DNA from 2 places in the Bacillus sp. NPDC093026 genome. Region 2 is predicted to be linked to the other one. Evidence: predicted binding sites of a transcription regulator. Region 2 holds the regulator's gene; the other holds the start of a gene.
What was found. The regulator NrdR, encoded in region 2, represses ribonucleotide reductase genes. The targets are predictions, from matches to a motif close to AACACNATATATNGTGTT.
Positions count from the first base shown of each region.

Region 1: the regulator NrdR is predicted to act here: its motif matches at 3,521-3,538, upstream of nrdI (class Ib ribonucleoside-diphosphate reductase assembly flavoprotein NrdI).

Region 1 is NZ_JBIVPN010000001.1:217,279-222,969, reverse strand. Features, by position in the region: gene ACIQCE_RS01175 (OsmC family protein) at 1-375, shown strand, start outside; gene ACIQCE_RS01170 (spore coat protein) at 658-912, opposite strand; gene ACIQCE_RS01165 (YmaF family protein) at 1,017-1,415, shown strand; gene miaA (tRNA (adenosine(37)-N6)-dimethylallyltransferase MiaA) at 1,481-2,437, shown strand; gene hfq (RNA chaperone Hfq) at 2,463-2,684, shown strand; gene ACIQCE_RS01150 (hypothetical protein) at 2,916-3,056, shown strand; gene ACIQCE_RS01145 (hypothetical protein) at 3,136-3,348, shown strand; gene nrdI (class Ib ribonucleoside-diphosphate reductase assembly flavoprotein NrdI) at 3,614-4,006, shown strand; gene nrdE (class 1b ribonucleoside-diphosphate reductase subunit alpha) at 3,966-5,691, shown strand, end outside.
Region 2 is NZ_JBIVPN010000004.1:53,813-59,503, reverse strand. Features, by position in the region: gene coaE (dephospho-CoA kinase) at 1-96, shown strand, start outside; gene ACIQCE_RS11105 (glyceraldehyde-3-phosphate dehydrogenase) at 266-1,288, shown strand; gene speD (adenosylmethionine decarboxylase) at 1,523-1,903, shown strand; gene ACIQCE_RS11095 (cytosolic protein) at 2,087-2,473, shown strand; gene nrdR (transcriptional regulator NrdR) at 2,478-2,936, shown strand; gene dnaB (replicative helicase loading/DNA remodeling protein DnaB) at 3,036-4,460, shown strand; gene dnaI (primosomal protein DnaI) at 4,478-5,407, shown strand; gene ACIQCE_RS11075 (TVP38/TMEM64 family protein) at 5,441-5,691, shown strand, end outside.

The DNA.
Region 1 (5,691 bases), on a different contig from region 2:
CAATTAAAAACAAAAATCTCGATTCCAAAAGAGATGGACGGACCAGGTATTGGAACAAATCCAGATGAGATGCTTTTAGGTGCAGCGGCAGCATGTTATATCATTACACTTGCGGCCATGATGGAGAGAAGCCATTTAGATAAAGAGGATTTATCCATGAGCTCTGAGGCTATAGTGGATGTGACAAATGGTGTTTTTACATATGAAAAGATTATCCATAGACCTGTCATGATTCTCAAAAAAACGGCTTCAACTCATGATATTGAACTGGCTCGCAAGCTTGCGCATAAAGCCGAAAGCTCATGCATGATCTCAAGGGCTGTGAAAGGGAATGTGGACATACTCTTAGAAGAAACCATTCAAATAGGTCGCTAAAATCAAAAAGTCATTTTCTCCATAAAGAAGAGAAAATGACTTTTTTTATAAGGTTCAATCGGTTTGATCGCTTCATTCTTTTTTTCTAGCTAGTTTTTCTTTGCCCCGCTTCATACAATCACTCGGCATATGAAGAGTGTCCTTAAAAATCTGTTCTTTTTTGTTTTGGATATAAAAAAACACCTACTTTACTGAACAGTCGGTAAAGTAAATGTTCACCCATAAAAAATTTGTGACATTCGATTGATTTTATATTTTGATGTTGTCACTGAAAAGTCATATTTAATAATAAGGATATGGTGGGTATGGTGGTGGATATGGGTATCCATAGCCGAATCCTGGAGTAAGAAGTGACCCAGCAAGCAGGCCGCCAGTAAAACCACCTAAAAACGGAGAACCGAAAAATCCAGGGCGTCCAAATCCAAAACCAGGTCCCCCAAATCCAAAGCCGGGTCTTCCAAAACCAGGGCGTCCAAATCCAAAGCCAAAAGGTCTTCTAACATCTTCTTGGATCAAATGCGGATCAAAATGATTCATAAAAAAAGGCTCCTTTCACATAAAATCACTGTAACTGAGATCAGTGTATTCTTTTTGCCTAAATGTGTTTGGGTGAACGCCTATCATAAGGAGGAATGTGGAAAATGGGCCTGTATCCGTCTGATTGGGCAAAATGTCCGCCGCACGCTCATATATATATAGCACGTACGGACGTTACTGAAGAACATTATCATTTAATAAAAGGCTTTTCTCAGCCTGTTAATGGAAGCAGCACTGATCAGCATACCCATTTCTATAGAGGGGTCACCTCATTTGAAAGGGGTCATTTTCACAGATACTATGGCATTACAGGACCTGCTATACCAAGAGTCGATGGTACACATTATCACGAAATTGAGGAAGTCACATATTCTGCCTATACAGATCCTGTTCCCATTCCATACGGAGGTGTCGTCTATAGTTCAGAAGAACGGCCAACGCATAAACATCGTTTGAAAGGGAAGACATACGAAGTGGTGGGAAATGAACCACTCGGCTGGTGATCAATGGAGCATATAGGAGAAGTTATGCTATACTGTAGGCAGTTTGTAAAAGAGAGTGATGTCATGTGAAAAAAGCGAAACAACCAGTGATTGTGTTAGTAGGTCCGACGGCTGTTGGCAAAACAAAGCTGAGCATTGATATAGCAAAAGCATTTAATGGTGAAATCATTAGCGGAGATTCTATGCAGATTTATAAAGGAATGGATATTGGTACAGCAAAGATCACCCCAGAAGAAATGGAAGGAGTGCCGCACCATCTGATTGATATGAAACAGCCGGAGGAATCATTTTCAGTAGCTGAATTTCAGCAGCTAGTCCGGTTGAAAATCAAAGAGATTGCAGGTAGAGGCAAAATTCCAATGATTGTTGGCGGCACGGGACTGTATATACAATCGGTTTTATATGATTACACATTTACTGATGAAAAAAGTGACCCGGCTTTTAAAAAGGAAATGACCCTTTTTGAGAAGCAATATGGTCCTTTGCAACTGCATGAGAAATTAAAGGCAGTTGACCCTGATGCGGCACAAATGATTCACCCGAATAACGTGCGCCGCGTCATTCGTGCGCTAGAAGTCATACATACAACAGGCAAGAAAATGTCTGACATGCAAAACGGACATCAAGAAATCCCGCTTTATGAAACAGCAATTATAGGATTGACGATGGAGCGAACGCTTTTATACGAGCGCATTCATCAAAGAATTGATATGATGTTAGATAATGGTTTAATCGACGAAGTGAGAGCGCTATATCAATCAGGATTGAAGGATTGTCAGTCCGTTCAAGCGATTGGCTATAAAGAATTGTACGCCTATTTTAAAGGCGACTGCTCACTTGATGAAGCCATTGACCAATTAAAGCAAAATTCCCGAAGATATGCGAAGCGTCAGTTCACGTGGTTTCGTAATAAAATGGATGTCATTTGGTTTGATATGACACCCCCTTGCCACTTTTCTGACAAAAAAGATGAAATTTTCGCATATATAGCAGGAAAGCTTGGACTTAAAGCGAAACTGTAGTTATCAGAATCAAGGAGGACGAAACATGAAACCGATTAATATTCAGGACCAATTTTTGAATCAGATCCGCAAAGACAATACATTTGTCACTGTATTTTTATTAAATGGCTTTCAGCTTCGAGGCCAAGTGAAAGGATTTGACAATTTCACGGTGTTGCTTGAGACAGAAGGAAAGCAGCAGCTTATCTATAAACATGCCATTTCTACATTTGCACCTCAGAAAAATGTAAATCTAGAACTAGAATAAGGTTATTGAGTATTCAATAGCCCCGTGCATCTGCCAATAAACCGGCTGAGACTCGCTACGTTTTTTGTCAGATCAGTGGGGCTATTTTGCATGCCGCGAAACTTTTCTGTCCATTTTAACGGAAAATGCAGAGCTTGAATTAAGAAGGATTAGAGTGTTACTCCTTTTGATCGGCATCGTTGTATGATTTGGTTCGTGCGCCATCTCGAACATAGAATTGAGACAAGAAAATTGGCAAAACGATCTCACGATGACGACGATGATGTAATGGTGTATCGGTTTGATGAAAAAGAAGGCACACTTTCCCTTGTTACAACGAAATATATAGATGAGTTGGACGAAGAATATGATGATGGACTTGATGAGGAGTAGGCATGTAAATTTACAAACGAATGCGAAGTCGCTACACTATAAACATGTATAAGACATCTAGACAGAAAAGGATGAGTTGATGAAGCCCAACATTAAAATCAATCACTGGGAACAAACTTGTGAAGATGACTCCTGTTTTGAATATGGAACGAGTGTTTCTGTAAATGGGAAAGAATTAGTGAGAGAAGCATCTATCGTCACTGCGCTTGAAGCTGTACTAAAAGAATTAGGTGTTGAAGCTGAAATCACAGAAGTGTCAGAAGATTTACAGTGCAATGCCTACAAAAAATAAAATAAAAAGTCTAGTCTACTAAGCGAATTTTTTTCATGTTATGATAGATTTCGGTTTAAGTTGAATAAGGAGTAGGGCAGTTCTTTTTTGGATGCTGCTCTGCTCTATTTATTTGAACGTACGAGTTCGGCTATGAATGTTCGGCCGGGTTGGTTGATTTTTTTCGTTTAGCATAACTATATATTGTGTTTTGAAAAAACATAGTATACTATATATAGTGAATAGCGAAATGATCAACAATACTAAAAACTAGGTCGTGATGGAATTGATTCAAATCGTATTTGATTCAAAAACAGGAAATGTTCAACGCTTTTTGGACAAGACCCCTTTTACAGACAAACGAAAATTGACTGGAGAAGAGTTTTTGGATTCGCCGTTTATCCTCGTCACATTTACGACAGGATTTGGACAAGTCCCTAGTACCACTCAGTCTTTTTTAGAAAAAAATGCTCACCTTTTACTAGGTGTAGCAGTGAGTGGAAACAAAGTGTGGGGAGATAATTTTGCCAAAAGCGCCGATACGATTTCTAAACAATATCAAGTTCCTATTTTGCACACCTTTGAATTAAGCGGAACAAAAAGGGATGTTGAATTGTTTACACAGGAGGTAGAAAGAATTGTCACAAAATCAGGTTCCGAAGTGGATTCAATTAAATAATGAGATTATGATTCAAAAGGAAGGAAAGTTTCAGTTCGATAAGGACAAAGAAGCTGTACATAGTTATTTCGTAGATTATATTAATCAAAATACGGTCTTCTTTCACAATTTGGAAGAAAAGATTCATTACTTAATAGAAAACGACTACTATGAAGAAGAATTTTTAAGACAATACAGCATGGATGATATTAAAGAAGTATTTGATGCTGCCTATGCCAAGAAATTTAGATTCCCATCATTTATGAGTGCGTTTAAGTTTTACAATGATTATGCACTCAAAACAAACGATAAAAAGAAAATTCTTGAGCGCTATGAAGACCGCATTTCAATTGTGGCTCTTTTCTTCGCAGGCGGCGACAAAGAGAAAGCACTTGAGTTTGTGGAATTGATGATCAATCAAGAATACCAGCCGAGTACACCGACATTTTTAAATGCCGGTCGTAAAAGACGTGGTGAGCTGGTGAGCTGTTTCTTACTCGAAGTGAATGACTCATTAAATGATATTTCAAGAGCGATTGATATCTCCATGCAGCTTTCAAAACTAGGTGGCGGTGTGAGTCTCAACCTTTCAAAGCTTCGTGCTAAAGGTGAAGCGATCAAAGATGTAGAAAATGCGACAAAAGGTGTCGTAGGTGTGATGAAGCTTCTCGATAATGCATTCAGGTATGCTGATCAAATGGGACAAAGACAAGGATCAGGTAGTGCTTACCTCAATATTTTCCACAGAGATATCAACGATTTCTTAGACACAAAGAAAATCTCTGCTGATGAAGATGTTCGTGTTAAAACACTTTCAATCGGTGTTGTGATCCCAGATAAATTTATAGAGCTGGCAAGAGAAGATAAAACAGCTTACACATTCTATCCACATACAGTTTATAAAGCATACGGACAGCATCTGGATGAGATGGACATGGAAGAGATGTACGATGAACTTGTCGATAATCCGAAAGTCAAAAAGGAAAAAGTCAATCCGAGAAAGCTTCTTGAAAAATTAGCTGTACTACGCTCGGAATCAGGCTATCCATATATCATGTTCCAAGACAATGTCAATAGAGAACATGCACTGAACCATATCTCACGTGTGAAATTCTCAAACCTTTGTTCAGAAGTGCTTCAGGCTTCAGAGGTGTCTTCTTACACTGACTACGATCAAGAAGATGAAATCGGTCTTGATATTTCTTGCAACCTTGGCTCATTAAATATCATGAATGTCATGAAAAACAAGTCTATTGAAAAAACAGTCAAACTTGCAACCGACTCATTAACGCTTGTCTCTGAAACAACGGATATTCGCAATGCGCCGGCAGTCAGAAAAGCCAACAAAGCGATGAAATCAATCGGACTAGGTGCTATGAACCTGCATGGCTACTTAGCTCAAAACCAAATTGCATACGAAAGTGAAGAAGCAAGAGATTTTGCGAATACGTTCTTTATGATGGTAAACTATTATTCTATTAAGCGCTCAAGTGAGCTGGCAAAAGAAAAAGGGGAAACGTTCTACCGTTATGAAGGCTCTAGCTATGCGACTGGCGAGTACTTCAATAAATACGTACAAAATGATTTCACACCAAAAACAGAAAAAGCAGCAGCACTATTTGAAGGAATGCACATTCCGACAAAAGAAGATTGGGTTGCTTTGAAAGAGTTTGTAGCAGAGAATGGGATGTACCATAGCTATAGAT
Region 2 (5,691 bases):
AAAGCAGACCGTGTCATAGAAAACACAAAAGACTTGGCTTATACAAGGAAACAATTACAGAACATATTAAACGAATGGGAACATACAGATAGGTAAGAGTACATACACGTACTCTTCTTTTTTATGCTTTTTTCTATTTTCCTTGAAATGATCAGCCCTTTTTAGAAAATATACGTTTACATACTGGCAATTGTATTCTAATGTGATATACTAATTTCATAAATAATTTATTGAGTATAACACATAATAGAGGAGTGACCTGTTCATGAAGGTAAAAGCAGCGATCAATGGGTTTGGCAGAATTGGACGCATGGTCTTTAGAAAAGCAATGCTTGACGATCAAATTCAAATTTTAGCGATTAACGCAAGCTATCCTGCCGAAACGCTAGCACATTTAATAAAATATGACACAAATCATGGACGTTATGAATGCGATGTGATTGCAGATGGCGACGCTTTGATTGTAAATGGGAAAAAAGTACTTTTGCTAAATAACAGAGACCCAAAGCAGCTTCCATGGGGAGAGCTTGGAATTGATATTGTCATTGAAGCAACTGGAAAATTTAATTCAAAAGATCAAGCGATGGGTCATATAGATGCCGGAGCAAAAAAAGTCATATTAACGGCTCCAGGTAAAAATGAAGACATCACCATTGTAATGGGTGTGAATGAGGATGATCTTGATCCTGAAAAGCATGTCATTATTTCAAATGCATCTTGTACAACAAACTGTTTAGCACCAGTTGTCAAGCTGTTAGATGACGAATTTGGAATCGACAACGGCTTAATGACAACTGTTCATGCCTATACAAATGATCAAAAAAATATCGACAACCCGCACAAGGATTTGCGCCGGGCAAGAGCGTGTGCTCAGTCCATCATTCCAACAACGACGGGTGCAGCTAAAGCGCTTTCTTTAGTGCTTCCTCATTTGAAAGGAAAGTTACATGGGCTTGCACTAAGAGTCCCTGTATCGAATGTCTCAATGGTCGATCTTGTTGTAGACTTGAAAAAAGATGTAACAGCCGAAGAGGTAAATGCTGCTTTCTCAAATGCGTCAAAAACATCACTTGCTGGCATTTTAGATTATACGGAAGAACCGCTCGTATCAACAGACTTTAACACAAACCCTTACTCAGCCGTTGTAGATGGACTTACGACTATGGTCATGGAAGGAAGAAAAGTGAAGGTACTCGCATGGTATGACAATGAATGGGGCTATTCATGCAGAGTCGTTGATCTCGTGAAGTTTGTAGGCTCACAGATGAAAGAGCTATCTGTTGTTTGAAATGAAGAAGACAAACTCCCCTTTTCAAGAGATGAGAGAAACCCCTACTAAAAACACAGCTTGCAAAATGGGTCTAAACAAAGTATACTATCTTTCGTGAACTTCTTGTTCGCAGACTCATTCGGGTATACTTAAAGGGTTAGGACCTCTTAGGACTAACTTTCCCCCGTGGTATATGTCCGGTCCGGCTGCTTAGAACTTCACTCTTTTATTCTTGTTTAAGGGGGGTCCATGATGGAAACAATCGGACGTCACGTTATCTCTGAGTTATGGGGATGCGACTGTGATAAACTGAACGACATGGATTTTATTGAAAAAACTTTTGTAAATGCAGCTTTGAAAACAGGAGCTGAAGTAAGAGAGGTTGCTTTTCATAAATTTGCACCTCAAGGAGTAAGTGGAGTTGTCATTATTTCTGAATCTCATCTGACAATTCACAGCTTTCCTGAACATGGTTATGCGAGCATAGATGTATACACTTGCGGCGATCTCAATCCGAATATTGCAGCGGACTTTATTGGAGATGAACTAGGTGCTGAAACAAGAGAAAACATCGAAATACCTCGAGGCATGGGACCTGTACAAGTAAAACAGGCACAAGCCAAAGCACTGTAAACTGAAAAAAGATTACAATGGGAGCTGGCCAAAAGCATTGAATGCCTTTGTGTTATGCTCCTTTTTATATTAGATTGATGTGCAAAACCAACATTCCCCACCTTGTCTAAACTTTTGTTCTAGGAAAACAAAGGTTTTTTTTATAAAATAAAGAAGAGGAGTCACGACAAAGGGGATACGTGTATGACTTTAGGACAAAAAATGAAACAATTCATTTCAAATCATACGGAAACGTCTGATCGCCACCCGGTGTCAGAATTGAAAAGCCGTTACTACAAATCGACAAACAAGCAAGTATTTGAAGTGGTGGAAGCGATGCTTTCCCGAAAAGATTCATTTCAGGTGACATCTGTTTCAGCAGAACGAGGTGAAATCAGTGCGAAAATACGAACACCTAAAAAAGCCTTTATTGTGGCAACTGTCATTTCAATTCGTCCTTTTGAAACAGCTGTCGATTTTAACGTGACAACAGAAACGGCACTACCCATGGACTTTGGTTATAGTAAAAAGACTGTTCTGTCCCTTTATGAAGAATTAGATAAACAACTTCCAAGAATAGATCGGAGCTGATGAAATGAAATGTCCCACATGTCAGCACCTAGGTACAAGGGTGCTTGATTCAAGACCAGTAGATGAAGGGAAATCCATCCGTCGTAGAAGAGAATGCGAAAGCTGCCAATACCGCTTTACAACGTTTGAAAAATTAGAAGAATTGCCTCTGATTGTTGTGAAAAAAGAAGGCATTCGAGAAGAATTTAGCCGAGAAAAGATGCTGAGAGGACTTATCAAAGCCTGTGAAAAACGCCCTGTTGCCTTAAAGCAGCTAGAAGATGTCTGCTTTAACATCGAAAAAGAACTTCGTAATCAAGGGATATCAGAGGTGAAAAGTGAGCTTGTTGGTGAAATGGTGATGGACGAGCTGGCGAAAATTGATGAAGTGTCTTACGTCAGGTTTGCATCGGTGTATCGCCAATTTAAAGATATCAATGTATTTATTGATGAATTAAAAGATTTATTAAAGAAAGAACGCTGAAAAAGAGCTGAAGATTCTTCATGCTCTTTTTCCTGCGTAAAGCGTAAAATGTAAAAAAAGTGTACAATGAAAACAATCGCATAAGGGAGGATCAGCAATATGACAGAGCATTGGAAGGAAGTGCTAGCCTTCGATCCGTATGTCGTCAAAAGCGCTTCTTTGCTCGGTGACATCGATAGACAGCTAATCACTCTTTTATATCAGCCGCTTATTGGCATGTCCGCTTTTAGCTTATACATGACGTTATGGGGAGAACTAGAGCAGAACCGTATGTGGGGAAAACCTGCGCCTCATCGGCAGCTCATGGTGATGCTACAAACGAATTTAAATGATATTTTTGAAGAACGTTTGAAGCTTGAAGCGATTGGCCTGCTCCGCACATATGAACAAGAGACAGAAGATGGCAGACTGTTTACATATGAGCTCGTGCCGCCGCTAAGGCCTGATGAGTTTTTCCAAGACGGTATGCTGAATGTCCTTTTGTACCATCGTGTAGAAAAAGCGAAATATATGCAGCTTCGTGATTATTTTTCTTATCCAAGTGTGCCTGCAGAAGCAAAGAACATTTCACGGTCGTTTGAAGAAGTGTTTCACGTTTTGCAGCCAAGTGAACGTAAAATGACAGAAGAAATCAATCAGGCTTCATTGCTTGAAAATGGCTATGAATATGTGACAGTGGGGGATGCCCAGTCGGCACCGCTTTCAGATGATTCCTTTGATTTTGATCTTTTGTTAGCGGGCATGTCTGACATGATGATTCCAAGAAAAGCTTTGACGAAGCAAGTGAAAGAAACGATCAAGAAATTAGCCGTTGTATATGGCATCACACCATTACAAATGCAAAATATCGTAGCGGGTGCTTGTGGTCCCGATCAGATGATCTCCATAGAGGATTTAAGAAAAGCGGCGAGAGACTGGTATCAAATTGAATACAGCGGTGAACCGCCCAAACTCATTGATCAAAAGCAGCCAAGGCATTTACGTCATGATGCTTTGCAACAAACTGCAGCAGATTCGCCTGATGCAAAGCTGATCGAAAAGCTCAATCGCATTTCACCGAGAGAGCTTCTGAAGGATATCGCAGATGGCATTGAGCCGACCTATGCAGACTTAAGAATTGTAGAAGACATCATGCTGGAGCAAAAACTAGAGCCAGGTGTCATGAATGTTCTCATATACTATACACTGCTAAAAACAGATATGAAGCTGTCCAAAACGTATATGCAAAAAATTGCTTCGCACTGGGTCAGAAAAAAAATCAAAACGGTCGCTGCTGCCATGAAGATTGCCAAAGAAGAGAACAGACAAATGACAGAGTGGGCACAGCAGAAAAAGCAGAGAAGTTCATATGGTTCAGGAAAAGTCATCCGCGAGGAAAAATTGCCTGAATGGATGAAAGAAAATGAAACCAATGAGCAGAAAACAAAAAAACAAAACGATGATCTGTCAACAGAAGATCTCGAACGAGAGAAAGAAAAACTGTTAGATCAGTTTAAAAATATGAAAAAGTACAATGCACATTAATGTGAGGTGAGATGGAGATGAAACCGATCGGTCGTTCATTTGAACAGCTAAAAGGGCGTGTCGATTTTCGTGTGAGATACAATCAAATTAAAGAAAGTGTCTTATCTGATGAAGACGTGCAAGCCTTTTTAAAAGAGCATCAAGCAGAGATTCATGATGATATGATCAATCGTAGCTTGAATCGGCTCTTTGAATATGTTCAGCAATCGAAAGGCTGTTCTTACTGCTTAGATGGGGAGAACGCCAATACTCTTTTAGATGGGTATCACCCGAAGCTTGTAATTAAAGCTCAAAGCATTGATATTGAATATGCGCCCTGTCCTGTGAAGCTGCAATTGGACAGACAGAAAAAGCAGCAAGAGCTTATTAAAAGCATGTACATTCCACAAAATGTACTGCAAGCAACATTTGATGATTTGAACGTCGTCGGAAGACAAGAAGTTATTCAGAAAGTAGGTCAATTCCTTGAAAGCTATGATGAGACTGGCAAGGGAAAAGGCTTATATTTGCACGGTAAATTTGGGGTAGGGAAAACCTTTATTCTTGCAGCAATTGCTCAGCAGCTAGCCGTGAAAGAATACCCATCCCTTCTTGTATATGTGCCTGAATTTGTAAGGGAGTTAAAAAATTCTTTAGCAGATCATACGCTAGAAAAAAAGCTGAATATGGTCAAGTCGACTCCTATTTTAATGTTGGATGATATTGGGGCAGAGTCCATGACAAGCTGGGTGCGTGATGAATTGCTAGGAACCATCTTACAATATCGTATGGCTGAGCAACTACCGACCTTCTTCTCATCCAATTTTTCACCGAGTGAACTTAAGCATCATTTTACGTACTCACAGCGTGGAGAGAAAGAAGAGGTCAAAGCAGCACGTTTAATGGAGCGAATTATCTATTTGGCTGAGCCTGTATTGCTTGAAGGAGAGAATCGTCGTCATTTATAAAAGCGTGTGTCATCGGAAGGAGGAAAAGATCATATGAACAAAAGAAAATGGCTTTTCGTTCTAGTGATTGCCTGTCTGATTGCTGCGCTATGGTGGCTGAAAAAACAACATCTTCAGTTGTCACCGAAAGATATGAAGAATTGGGTGCTTCAATTTGGAATGCTAGCGCCCTTTGTTTTTCTCTTTTTATCACTCTTTCGTCCGTTTGTTCTTGTCCCTGTAACGGTCTTCTCACTAGCAGCAGGTCTGTCATTCGGCAGCTTACTCGGGACGATTTACGCCTT